2 regions of the Mesobacillus stamsii genome follow, and region 2 is predicted to be linked to the other one. Evidence: predicted binding sites of a transcription regulator. Region 2 holds the regulator's gene; the other holds the start of a gene.
The links. Region 2 encodes LexA, which represses DNA repair genes until DNA is damaged. Its sites were predicted from a motif close to CGAACATATGTTCG; they were not measured.
Positions count from the first base shown of each region.

Region 1: a site for LexA is predicted at 2,483-2,496, ahead of parE (DNA topoisomerase IV subunit B). Genes of this name have one in related genera too.

Region 1 covers NZ_JAUSUN010000006.1:42,560-46,998, reverse strand. Annotated here, with positions in the region: gene parC (DNA topoisomerase IV subunit A) at 1-387, opposite strand, end outside; gene parE (DNA topoisomerase IV subunit B) at 384-2,363, opposite strand; gene J2S25_RS06725 (S8 family peptidase) at 2,732-4,129, shown strand; gene helD (RNA polymerase recycling motor HelD) at 4,169-4,439, opposite strand, start outside.
Region 2 covers NZ_JAUSUN010000003.1:16,023-20,461, forward strand. Annotated here, with positions in the region: gene tkt (transketolase) at 1-45, opposite strand, end outside; gene J2S25_RS02760 (DUF896 domain-containing protein) at 303-536, opposite strand; gene J2S25_RS02765 (YneB family resolvase-like protein) at 612-1,259, opposite strand; gene yneA (cell division suppressor protein YneA) at 1,288-1,602, opposite strand; gene lexA (transcriptional repressor LexA) at 1,757-2,380, shown strand; gene J2S25_RS02780 (hypothetical protein) at 2,548-2,748, shown strand; gene J2S25_RS02785 (ATP-dependent DNA helicase) at 2,798-4,439, opposite strand, start outside.

The DNA.
Region 1 (4,439 bases), on a different contig from region 2:
AATTGCTGATAATCTTGCTTCTGTATATCGCATTGCCGCTGGAGGGTCCCCATCGATGCTTCCGTTATTGCCGTGCATGTCCACCAGATAATTTCGCACTTTCCAATCCTGGCTCATCCGAACCATTGCTTCATATACCGATGAATCACCGTGTGGATGGTAATTCCCGATCACATTACCGACTGTTTTAGCGGACTTCCGGAAACCCTTTTCACTTGTGTTGCCCTCAACGTGCATGGCGTATAAAATTCTCCGCTGCACAGGCTTCAGGCCGTCGCGAGCATCAGGAAGGGCACGTTCCTGGATAATATACTTGCTATACCGGCCAAATCGGTCGCCTAATACATCTTCTAAAGGAAGATCACGAAATTTTTCCACTGAACTCATTCGCCTTCAACCTCCTCTGGCACGGAGATATTTTCATTTTCCAAAATATTGCCGTCTTCCTCAAGTCCAAAAGAAACATTCGATTCGATCCATTTCCTGCGGGGTTCCACCTTGTCCCCCATAAGGGTTGTGACTCTCCGCTCCGCTCTTGCCGCATCATCAATTCGAACGCGAATCAAAGTCCTAGTCCCAGGGTCCATCGTTGTTTCCCAAAGCTGATCTGCATTCATCTCGCCAAGACCTTTGTAACGCTGGATAATATAGCCTTTGCCGATCTTTTTGATGGCTCCTTGTAGTTCATCATCACTCCAGGCATATTCAATGATTTCCTTTTTGCCAGTCCCTTTGCTGACTTTATACAACGGAGGAAGGGCAATGAAGATTTTTCCCGCTTCTATGAGGGGCTTCATATAGCGATAAAAGAAGGTAAGCAATAGCACCTGAATATGGGCACCATCCGTATCGGCATCGGTCATGATAACAATTTTATCGTAGTTAATATCTTCAATATTGAAATCCGACCCTACTCCCCCGCCGACCGCATGGATGATCGTATTGATTTCCTCGTTTTTGAAAATATCCTGAAGCTTTGCTTTTTCGGTATTAATGACCTTTCCGCGCAATGGCAGTACAGCCTGGAATTTTCTGTCGCGCCCCTGCTTGGCAGAACCTCCCGCAGAATCCCCTTCCACAAGGTATAATTCATTTTTCGCCGGGTTCTTTGATTGAGCTGGAGTCAATTTACCTGATAGAATGGCATCCGTTTTTTTTCGCTTTTTCCCGCTGCGCGCATCTTCACGTGCTTTGCGGGCAGCCTCCCGGGCCTGGGAAGCTTTGATCGATTTTCGGATCAGTAAAGTACTTACGTCTGGATTCTCCTCGAGAAAATACGACAGATGTTCCGATACGACCGAGTCGACTGCGGATCTTGCTTCACTGGTCCCCAGCTTCCCCTTCGTCTGCCCTTCAAACTGAAGCAGTTCCTCAGGAATACGAACTGATATGATTCCTGCCAGCCCTTCGCGTATATCCGCTCCATCAAGGTTTTTGTCCTTTTCCTTCAGCAATCCAACCTTACGGGCATATTCATTGAACACTCTCGTCATCGCCGTCTTTGCCCCTGCTTCATGTGTGCCGCCATCCTTCGTCCTAACATTGTTTACGAAAGAAAGAACGTTTTCCGAGTATCCATCGTTGAATTGAAAGGCAAATTCCACTTCAAATTTGCTATATTCGCCTTCAAAGCTGACTACCGGATGTAGCACATCTTTTTCTTCGTTCAAATATTCAACAAATGCCTGAATGCCCGTTTCAAAATGAAAGACATCTTTCTCGTTATTTCGGTCATCGATCAGCTCAATTGTTAAGCCTTTCAGCAAAAAAGCAGACTCACGCAGCCTTTCAGAAAGTGTGTCATAGTTATATGTCAAAGTAGAAAAAATTCCTTCGTCTGGTTTGAAATGAATTGTCGTCCCTGATTGATTTGTCTTGCCAATTTTTTCAAGCGTAGTCGCCGGCTTTCCGCCATTTTCAAATCGCTGCTCATAAACAAAGCCATCGCGTTTGATCGTGACAACCAGCCATTCAGATAGGGCATTAACGACGGATGCGCCAACACCATGCAAACCGCCGCTTGTTTTATAACCTCCTTGCCCGAATTTCCCTCCAGCGTGAAGGACGGTAAGGATAACTTCCGGTGTTGGTTTTCCAAGCTTATGCATCCCAGTAGGCATTCCTCGTCCTTTATCCTGGACACTGACCGAATTATCTTTATGAATTTTGACGATGATGTGATTCCCAAAGCCGCCAAGTGCTTCATCAACGGAGTTATCAACGATTTCATATACGAGGTGATGAAGGCCTCGCGTATCTGTGCTGCCAATATACATGCCCGGTCTTTTTCGAACCGCTTCTAAGCCTTCCAGTACCTGTATGGCATCATCATTATAATCAAAAGCTTGCTGATTTCTTGCCACGAACATACCCCTTTCATTTCTAGCAAACAACATTGACGGTTTTTTTGTATAAGGTCAATGAATTCTTAAGTATTCCTCTTTTTTGTTAAAAAGTATGAAAAACTGCTTTTTTTCCAATCAGAACAATTGTTCTCTTTGTTTATTTTACCATAATAATGGCGTCTATGCTTAATTGTAGCGATTAATTGAAATTTGGCAAACAGATTTAAAAAAATAATTCCATATAAAAAAGCGAACGGTACCTTTTGACCAGAAAAAAATTTTGCCTATGTTGGTTTCCATTCATGAACTGCCAGCGATTACCGCCGTTAATTTCCCCTTTTGTTTTGCATGATAAGAACAAATTCATTTTTTGGAGGGCTTTAACAATGAAATTGGCGAAGGTTTTCACCCTGGGGGCATTACTAATTTTCGTTCTTGCCCTTAATGCAGGTGGAGTGTTCAAGAATGAGCCTGCTCAAAGCGATCAACAGAATACAAAAACTCTCTCATCTAGCCAACGAATTATGATGATGCACTCTATGGCAAACGTAAATAATATTGAATCGGGAGAGAAAATCAAGAAACATCTCCATTCTCAAGAAAATATTACGCTTATTTTTCATAATAAAAAAGATACAAGTCATTATTATGATCATGAGGCTGCTGTTGATTTTATTACGGAACCAAGTGCTGACGAATTAGATGAAATGACCCGCGACATTAAGGGCTGGGTCGTTAAACACCTAAATTCGGTGTATATCTTTCGGTCAACGTCCATGGAAACACCGCAAATGGTTGAATATTTCAACGAGCGGCCGAACGTTGAATATGCAGAGCCTAATTTTATCCTGATGCAAAACGAGGTATCCAGCCCAAATGATTTGCTATATCAGGAGAATTACCAATGGAATTTGCCAGCGATCGGAACAGAAGAAGGCTGGAACATTACACGCGGCAAAGAACAAATTGAAATAGCCATTGTCGATACAGGCGTTGACCTGGATCACCCCGAGTTAAGGAATCGAATTGTCGCAGGGTATAATGTCATAGACGAAAATCAGGAACCTGATGATGACAATGGCCACGGTACACATGTGGCTGGAATCATCGCCTCGGAAACGAATAATCGGGAGGGTGTTGCTGGCATAACATGGTTCAGCAAGATCATACCTGTAAAAGCAATGGGAGCGAAAGGCTATGGTACTACATTTGATATTGCAAAAGGAATCATTTGGGCAGTCGACCATGGCGCAGATGTCATCAATTTAAGCCTTGGCAATTATCAGCCATCAAAAGTATTGGAAGAAGCTGTTCGTTATGCTTATGACCAAAATGTCGTAATGGTATCAGCAGCAGGGAACGACGGATCCAATCAACCTACTTACCCTTCGTCTTACCCAGAGGTTTTAAGCGTGGCAGCAGTGGATTATAACGGAAACAGAGCGAGCTTTTCGAACTATGGAGATTATATTGATATTGCTGCTCCTGGGGTGAACATACCGAGCACTTTTTTTCATTCTCAGTATGCAGCTCTCTCTGGAACATCGATGGCTGCTCCACATGTCGCAGGTCTGGCCGCTTTGATTAAATCAGTTAACCCTGATTTAAAAAACTCCCAAATCATCACCATCATAAAAAACTCTGCGATTGACCTTGGGGAACAAGGAAAGGATATCGATTATGGAAATGGCTTGATCGACGTGAATTCCGCCCTGCAGGAGGCTAGCCAAAAACAGACTCCCAAAAGAACCAGGCAAAGATCGTTATTCAACTGGCTGAATTAAATTCAAAAGCAAGCCGCCAGAATGTTTGGCGGCTTGCTTTTACATGATCTGAAATAATTGCGGATCGACATTGGCTAAAAGTGGACTGAGTTCTCCTCTCGAAAGAATATAAAGCTCATGCATGGCCCTTGTACAAGCCGTATAGAACAACTTCCTTTCCTCATTCCTTGTGTAGGAAGAGGAATCAAAAATAATGACCGCATCAAACTCGATCCCTTTTGCCAGATAGGATGGCACGACATTGACGCCGTTTTCAAAGGTCAAGGTACCTTTTTCAATCAATCTTGCTGCATGCGCCTTCTTAATGGAT
Region 2 (4,439 bases):
TGTACGAACGGAATCAATGGAAAGCATATCAATTTCTTTAAACATTAAATACATCCTTTCTATAAGTACTAACTACACCCTTAATATTATAGCGCGAGAAAATATTATACAACAAATTATGCCTGAGAGAGATGGAAAGGCTGTATCATTATTTATTTTGTCTCATACTCGCTACCCTTATGTAACCAAACGATGAAGGCGGAAGGGTCTTTCATTTAACCTATTTCTGCTGTTAGTGTTTTCTACGATGCTGTCGAAATCAAAAAGGGATACATCCTCTTCTGTATCCCAAATTGAATATATCAATGAAGTTTACTCTTCATTTTTTCTTCTTTTAATTTTTCAGGTGTTACATCATTGCCCTCTGGGTCAACAATGGTAACTCCCTTTAGGGTATTAAGCATCGAAGAACGAAATGACTGGAGGTATTCGGCACGAAGCTTAGTTTGCTCCTTTGCTTCTTCTTCAGTCAACATGGATGATTTTGCTTTCCTTGCCAGTTCATTGATCCTAGCAATCTTATCACTTGATAGCATAGTAAAGCTCCTTTGTAAAAAATTATATCAACTGTCATCTTACTAAAAAGCATAATGTATTACAAGAAAGGAGCTTTACTCTTCCTCCGACTCTATATACTCCAGATATCTTCTATTCACGGTTGCTTTGGATACATTATAGCCAAATCCTTTAAGGGTAGCGGCGATTTCTGAAAATGTTAGGCCATTATTTCGCAGCCTTACGATTTCCCCTACCGGCATGTCCTTCCTGTCTCTGCCGGAATGCACACCCTGATTTTTGAGATTCTGCTGCGGCTGGTAACCGTGCTCCACCGCTCGTTTCATTCCGCGTTTAATCTTAATATTATGGATTTTCCTCTGGTACTCTTCTACCATGCTGACAATCTGGAGTACCATAGAATCGGATTCAGATAGTTGAAGCTCCCCATTGTGTGAGATGCTATATAGCTTTACATTCTCCTTAAGGATGCAATGAAGGATTGCGACTTTTGCATTCCCTCTGCCAAGTCTGGTTTCATCCTGAATCAACAGCGTACCGATCGCTTTGTCTTTTATCAATTCTAACAGCTCCAGTATGCCATCTCTTTCAAGGTCATAACCGCTTGCCTGTTCTTTAATTATGTTCACTACTTCAAACCCATATTCATCCGCAAGATGGCACAATTCCTCCTCTTGCCTGGCAAGCGATGTTTCCTGTGTTTCCTTAGTTGTACTTACGCGGCAATAAATAATCGCTTTCATGTTGTCATCACCTTATTCTACGTCTAAGTTATCTTTCCGCGCCAGCGATTTGAGTTGGTTGTCCAAATTCAGCCGTCACAGGAATAACAAGCTCATCTCCCGGAAAAATCCTCTCACCGATAATTCCATTTTCCTTTTCCACCCAGCTCACGAATTCATTTTCAGATAAATGATGCTCAGCTGCATAAGTTTCAGCGATCTCCCATAAGGATTGCCCTTCTTCTATAGTAACAGTTATGTATTGTTCACTGTTATTGAAATGTGCTTTTGCTACAAGTGAAAAAATCAGACTGACAGCAATCAGAATAAAAGTGTATGAATAGCCATCCCAAATTTTTTTCATCTTTGACACCCCTTATCGAATATACGTTCGCTTATTTGAATTTATTATAATGCGAACATCCGTTTCATGTCAACAGAAAAATTCGAACTTATGTTTGTATCTACTGACCGGACATGGTATAATAAGGACAAGAAAATATACGAGGTGCGTGAATATGACAAAGTTATCTAAGAGGCAACAAGATATATTTGAATTCATAAAAGCTGAAGTCAAGAAAAAAGGGTATCCGCCATCCGTTCGCGAAATTGGCGAAGCAGTTGGACTGGCCTCTAGTTCAACCGTACATGGCCACCTGGCAAGGCTTGAAAGCAAAGGGCTGATCAGACGTGACCCCACAAAACCGCGTGCGATAGAAATTCTTGAGCTGGACGAAGAAACGCGAATTCCTAAATACAATGTCGTAAATGTTCCCGTGGTTGGGAAAGTTACTGCTGGTGTGCCGATAACTGCAATTGAAAATGTTGAAGAATACTTCCCACTTCCAGATCGCCTGGTTCCGCATGATGAACAGGTTTTTATGCTGGAAGTTATGGGGGACAGTATGATTGAAGCTGGGATCCTCGACGGAGATTATGTTATCGTCAAGCAGCAAAAAACTGCCAATAATGGTGACATTGTTGTTGCCATGACAGAGGAGGATGAAGCGACGGTAAAACGTTTTTTTAAGGAGAAAGACCATTTCCGACTTCAGCCGGAAAACTCATCGATGGATCCAATTATCCTTCGAAATGTATCCATTCTCGGTAAGGTGATCGGTGTATATCGTCATATGCACTAAAAGCAAGCGGACACCGCTTGCTTTTTTCGTTCTATTATTCTTTTTTATGTGAAAGACTATGAGAAGTGCACATTTTCGTACGAAATAGGTAGAATTACTACCAACTTGTCCCTTTCCGAATAAGATGAGGTGTAAGCATTTTTAGAAGGGAAGGAGTTGAGTCATAGATGGGATACAAACGAAATGGCAATGACGTTGCAGGGGTTTATTATCCTAACCACAACAACAATCAAGTAAAAGCAACGATTGATTTTGAGGACCTTTGCAGAGCAGTTCGACGTTGCATCATCAATGATTTGGTTGCCGATGCTCAAGATGAAAATTCTGAATGTGGTTGCGGCTATAAAAAGTGCAAGTGCAGAAACTAATTGTATCAAAAAATCCCGACAAGCCTAAGCCTGTCGGGATTTTCCCTGATTAATGAATATTTGCAGCAGGAAGCACTTCTCTTATCTCTCCCATGAATTTTTCTTCTTGCGCTTTCGTAAGCCACAAATGAACCGTGCCATAATCCTGGCTGTTCCTAATCAAACGGCCAATTCCCTGTCTTAATCGAAGCAGCATATATGGTATGTCAATTTCTGCTGCAGGATTTTCTGCTTGCTTTCGTTTTGCTTGGAAGACGGGGTCATGAGGTGGGAACGGCAAGGAGGCAACGATCACTTGAATAAGAGGTTCTCCAGGGACGTCTAGACCCTCCCATAAACTGTATGAGCAAAGCACCGTACTAGTAACATTCTGGAAGTCTTTAACCGTTTCACTAATCTCTCGGTCTCCTTCGAACAGAATGGCAAAATCCCATTTTTGATCATTCGACCAGATTCTAAAACGCTCCATTTCTTGTATGGAAGAAAACAATACAAGGGTGCTTCCATTGGTTGTTCGCAGGTCTTCCCCTATCTTTATCCATTTAATGCATTCATCATCTTGAACATGAATTTTCACATCCATCTGCTCTGCGTAATCAAATGGGGACGCGACAGTGAAGGAGGAATATTTTTCAATTCCAAGACTTTTCGCTATATAGTGGAAATTCCCAGCTTGCGATAAAGTTGCTGATGAAAACACAAACGGGATGTTCTGTGAGAAAACTTCCTTTTTCAAAATGTCCTCCACCAGTCGAGGCATAATGACAAGAGAAGATTGGACTTCATTTTCCTCAAGCCAGAAGATACCTTCTTCATTCTTCAAGAATATGGATAATCCATAAGCAAAAAACTCAAGATATTCCTCCATGATCTTCAAATGATATTCATCAATCAGGAACATTTCCGCATCAAAAACGAGCTGGTCCATTAATTCGCTGACCTTCTTCTCCAGTGTCTCAGCCGTTTTCCTGATAGATGGGTGCATCGCTACTTCTTTTCTGTTTGAACCTTCCACTGCAGTGGCGTTTTCGACTAGAAGATCGAACCATGAATCATGAAGTTCTATTATATCTTCAATTAAATAAAGAGATTCCTCTCTGACATCCTGATGCATATATCCTGTTAACACCGTCGCCAGAGTATGTGAATTAAATCTGTAAGTCAACCCTTTTTGTGCCGCAAATTCAAGCAGATGGCCTTCATCAAAAATGACAGTGCTTGCTTCGGGCAGCAGGGGCATCTGCCCTTCTCGTTTCCGCGAATCTTTTGTCCAAACATGCTCCATATAAAAATCATGGGAACAGATAATCAAATCCCCGGCATGTCGATAGTAATCCCGATTGAGTGTTTGTCCACAGCGATGGCGCCAGCTGCATGTCGAGCATTGCTGAAGTGGGTCCCAGGCTAGCTGTGACCATTTTTCATTTGTCACCCATGGATATTCCTTTCGATCACCATAACGGGTAAACGAATTCATGGAAATGCCTTCATCAAAAATAAAATCAGGAAGCTGATCATGGACGGCCAGGATATCGAGATCGTCTGACGTATTTGAAAGCTCATCCAGCTTCTTAATACAAACATACTGTTCTCTAGCCTTTGCCAGACGGACATCTACTTTCAGTCCCAGTGCCTGCTCAAGTTTTTGGATATCTCCGTCTTCTTTAACAAGCTGTTCGATCAACGTTTCA